2 regions of the Streptomyces sp. TE5632 genome follow, and region 1 is predicted to be linked to the other one. Evidence: predicted binding sites of a transcription regulator. Region 1 holds the regulator's gene; the other holds the start of a gene.

Region 1 (2,458 bases):
GACGTCCTCGGCGACCCCAAGAAGCGCAAGGAGTACGACGAGGCCCGGTCGCTCTTCGGCGGCGGCTTCCGGCCGGGACCGGGGGCGGGCGGCGCCGGGTCGTTCAACTTCGACCTGGGTGACCTCTTCGGAGGCGGCCAGGGCGGACAGGGCGGCCAGGGTGGCGCCGGCGGGTTCGGCGGCGGGATCGGTGACGTCTTCGGCGGGCTGTTCAACCGCGGCGGCACCGGCACCACGCGCACCCAGCCCCGGCGCGGCCAGGACATCGAGTCCGAGGTCACCCTGAGCTTCACCGAGGCCATCGAGGGGGCGACGGTCCCGCTGCGGATGTCCTCCCAGCAGGCCTGCAAGGGCTGTTCGGGCACCGGCGACAAGAACGGCACACCGCGCGTGTGCCCGACCTGCGTCGGCACCGGACAGGTCGCCCGGGGCAGCGGCGGGGGGTTCTCGCTCACCGACCCGTGCCCGGACTGCAAGGGCCGCGGCCTGATCGCGGAGAACCCCTGCGACATCTGCAAGGGCAGCGGCCGGGCCAAGTCCTCGCGGACGATGCAGGTGCGCATTCCGGCGGGCGTCAGCGACGGCCAGCGGATCCGGCTGCGCGGCAAGGGCGCACCGGGCGAGCGAGGTGGCCCGGCGGGCGACCTGTACGTCGTCGTGCACGTCGGCAGTCACCCGGTGTTCGGCCGCCGGGACGACAATCTCACCGTCACCGTCCCGGTCACCTACCCGGAGGCGGCACTCGGCGGGGAGATCCGCGTCCCGACGCTCGGCGGTCCGCCGGTCACGCTGAAGCTGCCCCCGGGGACGCCCAACGGGCGGACCATGCGGGCCCGCGGCAAGGGAGCGGTCCGCAAGGACGGCTCGCGCGGCGATCTGCTGGTCACCGTGGAGGTGAGTGTTCCCAAGGACCTGCCGGGGAAGGCTCGTGACGCACTGGAGGCGTATCGCGAGGCGACCGCGGGTGAGGATCCGCGGGCGGAGCTGTTCCAGGCCGCGAAGGGAGCTTGATGGAGATGGACGGCCGTCGACGCAATCCGTATGAACTGACGCAGGACACACCGGTCTACGTCATTTCGGTGGCGGCTCAGCTCTCCGGTCTGCATCCGCAGACCCTGCGCCAGTACGACCGTCTGGGGCTCGTCTCGCCGGACCGTGCCGCCGGCCGGGGCCGCCGCTACTCGGCCCGCGACATCGAGCTGCTCCGTCAGGTGCAGCAGCTGTCGCAGGCGGAGGGCATCAACCTGGCCGGCATCAAGCGCATCATCGAACTGGAGAACCAGGTCGCGGCGCTGCAGGCCCGGGTGGCGGAGCTGGAGGGCGCGCTGGACGGCGCGGCGGCGACCATGCGGCAGCGCGAGGCCGCGGTGCACGCGTCGTACCGCCGGGACCTGGTGCCGTATCAGGAGGTGCAGCAGACCAGCGCGCTGGTGGTGTGGCGGCCGAAGCGTCAGCAGCAGCACGACTGAGCGGGTCGGCTGACGGGAAAGTTCCGTTTGGCTGAAAAGTGAAGTGTCCTGAAGGGCCTGGAGGTTCGTCCGAACTTCCAGGCCCTTCACGTGTGTGCGCACGGCTGGCACCCCCTCACTCCCCGTCCCGCACGCCCGGCGCACGCCCCGCGCAAGCCTGTGATCAGCGGATGTGTGTGTCTCCAGGAGATCTGTGCGAGTCTTTCGCCGGCCCCTCACGACTTCAGCGCACCGTGTTGTGTTCATCTCGTTAAGTAGTTGCTCTTGACGCCGGTGGTGGCTGAAGCGTTGGCTTTTCAGTCACATGGGCCGCAATGTTGTGCCCACGTCCAAAACGCACCTGAAGTGAGCCCTCGCATGCGTCGTATCGCCATATCAGTGGCCGCCACCTCGATGTCCGTCATGCTTGCCGGTTGCGGCGTAATCAACGCGACAGGGAGCAGCGACGACGCGAGCCCCACGAAGGGGAACGACATCACGATCGGACTGCTGCTCCCGGAGAAGGCCAACACCCGGTACGAGCAGTTCGACTACCCCATCTTCAAGAAGAAGGTGGAGTCGCTCACCAACGACAAGGGGAAGGTCACCTACGCCAACGCCGAGGCGGACGCCGACAAGCAGTCGAGCCAGATGCAGCAGATGATCGACGACAAGGTCGACGTCATCGTGCTGGACGCGGTCGACTCGAAGGCCATCGCCGAGGACGTGAAGAAGGCCAAGGACGCGGGCATCCCGGTCATCGCCTACGACCGGCTGGCCGAGGGCCCGATCGACGCGTACATCTCCTTCGACAACGAGCTGGTCGGCGAGGTCCAGGGCCGCTCCCTGCTGGAGAAGCTCGGCGGAGACAAAGCGGCCACCAGCAAGATCGTCATGATGAACGGCTCCCCGACCGACCCGAACGCCAAGCAGTTCAAGGCGGGCGCGCTGTCGGAGCTCAAGGGCAAGGTCACCATCGCCAAGTCCTACGACACCAAGGACTGGACGCC
Region 2 (2,458 bases), 1.0 Mb from region 1:
AATGGCCTCCAGGACGTTGGCGGTGGCGAGGAACACGACGTCCGAGAGGTCCAGCTCGACCTCCAGGTAGTGGTCCCGGAAGGTGTGGTTCTGCGCCGGGTCCAGCACTTCGAGGAGGGCGGCGGACGGGTCGCCCCGGAAGTCCGAGCCCACCTTGTCGATCTCGTCGAGCAGCACCACCGGGTTCATCGACCCGGCCTCCTTGACCGCCCGCACGATCCGGCCGGGCAGCGCGCCGACGTACGTACGCCGGTGGCCGCGGATCTCGGCCTCGTCGCGGACACCGCCGAGGGCGACCCGGACGAACTTCCGGCCCATCGCGTGGGCGACGGATTCGCCGAGGCTCGTCTTGCCGACGCCGGGCGGCCCCACCAGGGCGAGCACGGCACCGCCGCGGCGGCCCCCGACCACGCCGAGTCCGCGCTCGGCGCGCCGCTTGCGCACCGCCAGGTACTCGGTGATGCGCTCCTTCACGTCCTCCAGGCCCGCGTGCTCGGCGTCGAGCACGGCCCGGGCGCCCCGGATGTCGTACTCGGAAGCGCTGTCATCGGTTCGCTCGTTCCACGGCATCTCCAGGACCGTGTCGAGCCAGGTGCGGATCCACGATCCCTCGGGCGACTGGTCGGAGGAGCGCTCCAGCTTGTCGACCTCCTTGAGGGCGGCCTCGCGCACCTTCTCCGGCAGGTCGGCGGCCTCGACGCGGGCCCGGTAGTCGTCGGACTCCTCGGCGGAGTCCTTGCCGTCCTCTCCGTTCAGCTCGCGCAGTTCCTTGCGTACGGCCTCCAGCTGGCGCCGCAGCAGGAACTCGCGCTGCTGCTTGTCGACGCCGTCCTGGACGTCCTTGGCGATGGACTCGGCGACGTCCTGCTCGGCGAGGTGGTCGCGGAGCTGCTGGGTGGCGAGCTTCAGCCGGGCCACCGGGTCGGCGGTCTCCAGCAGCGCCACCTTCTGTTCGACGGTCAGGAAGGGCGAGTAACCGGAGTTGTCGGCGAGGGCGGCGACGTCGTCGATGGCCTGGACCCGGTCGACGACCTGCCAGGCGCCGCGCTTGCGCAGCCAGGCGGTGGCGAGCGCCTTGTACTCCGTGACCAGTTCGCCGACCTGTCCGGGCAGGGGCTCCGGCACGGTCTCCTCGATCCGGGTGCCCTCCACCCACAGCGCCGCGCCCGGCCCGGTGGTCCCGGCGCCGATCCGCACGCGGCCGCGGCCCCGGATCAGGGCGCCCGGGTCGCCGTCGGCCAGCCTGCCGACCTGCTCGACCGTGCCCAGGACGCCGGTACCGGCGTAGGTCCCGTCGAGACGCGGCACCAGCAGGACCCGGGGCTTGCCCGGCGCGGACGCGGCGGCGGCCTGGGCGGCCTCCACCGCGGCGCGCACCTCGGAGTCGCTCAGGTCCAGCGGAACCACCATCCCGGGCAGCACGACCTCGTCGTCGAGCGGCAGTACAGGCAGGGCGAGCGATGTGGACTCAGCAGCCATGATCTCCCCTTAGGCAGTCAAGTTGAGCTTCATCGACTCAATGCTCGTGAACCGCCGAATGTTCCCCAGGTCGCGTTCGCTCTCAGCGATCACTCGCGAGGGCGACGGAAGGAACTCCCGCACGACACCGGCCCGCAGGTCCGCCGAACGGAAAGTGCTGCCAGGATGAACGCATGACCACCCCGTACGACATTCCCGAAGTCCTGGACCGCCGCGAGGGCCCGTACGGGGAGGTGGTGCTCCGCCGGCACGGCAGCCTGCTGCAGATCATCGCGAACGGCTGCTTTTTGATGGACACCTCCGACGGCCGTTCGGAGCGACGGCTGATCGACGCCGCCCTGGCCGCACTCGACGCCGCCGACACCCGCGCGGGACACGGTCCGCGGCCGGGCCCGCACGTCCTCATCGGCGGGCTCGGCGTCGGTTTCTCGCTCGCCCACGCCGCCGCCCGGCCCCGCTGGGGGCGCATCACCGTGGTGGAGCGCGAACCCGCCGTCATCGACTGGCACCGCGCGGGCCCGCTGCCTCCGTTCGCCCCGGTCTCCGCCCCCGCCCTCGCCGATCCCCGCACGGCGATCGTCGAGACCGACCTGGTGGCGTACGTCAATGAGACTTCCGACACATTCGACGCGCTCTGCCTCGACATCGACAACGGGCCCGACTGGATCGTCACCGAGGGCAATGAGGGGCTCTACTCCCCCACCGGACTCCTGGCCTGCGCAAGGGTGTTGAACCCCGGCGGGGTGCTCGCGGTGTGGTCGGCCAAGCCGTCTCCGGATTTCGAAGAAACCTTGCGTAATGCCGGGTTCCAGCAGGTGCGTACCGAAGAGGTCCCGGTTGCCCGGGGCGTTCCGGACGTCGTGCACCTCGGCGTCCGCCCTGGATAGCAAAGGCGCGATGACTCCCCGTACGCTGCTGCCTTGGCGCCGATCATTCAAGCGTCAATCGCAGTCATGCGCAGGGACGGATCACCCCACGG

What was found. Region 1 encodes HspR, which represses chaperone genes until heat shock. Its sites were predicted from a motif close to TTGAGNNNNNNNNNCTCAA; they were not measured.
Region 2: the regulator HspR is predicted to act here: its motif matches at 1,502-1,520, upstream of lon (endopeptidase La).

Annotation. Positions count from the first base shown of each region.
Region 1 is NZ_JBSSEA010000003.1:2,813,322-2,815,779, forward strand. Features, by position in the region: gene dnaJ (molecular chaperone DnaJ) at 1-1,011, shown strand, start outside; gene ACVW19_RS18030 (heat shock protein transcriptional repressor HspR) at 1,017-1,469, shown strand; gene ACVW19_RS18035 (sugar ABC transporter substrate-binding protein) at 1,827-2,458, shown strand, end outside.
Region 2 is NZ_JBSSEA010000003.1:3,856,924-3,859,381, reverse strand. Features, by position in the region: gene lon (endopeptidase La) at 1-1,479, opposite strand, end outside; gene ACVW19_RS22945 (spermidine synthase) at 1,653-2,366, shown strand.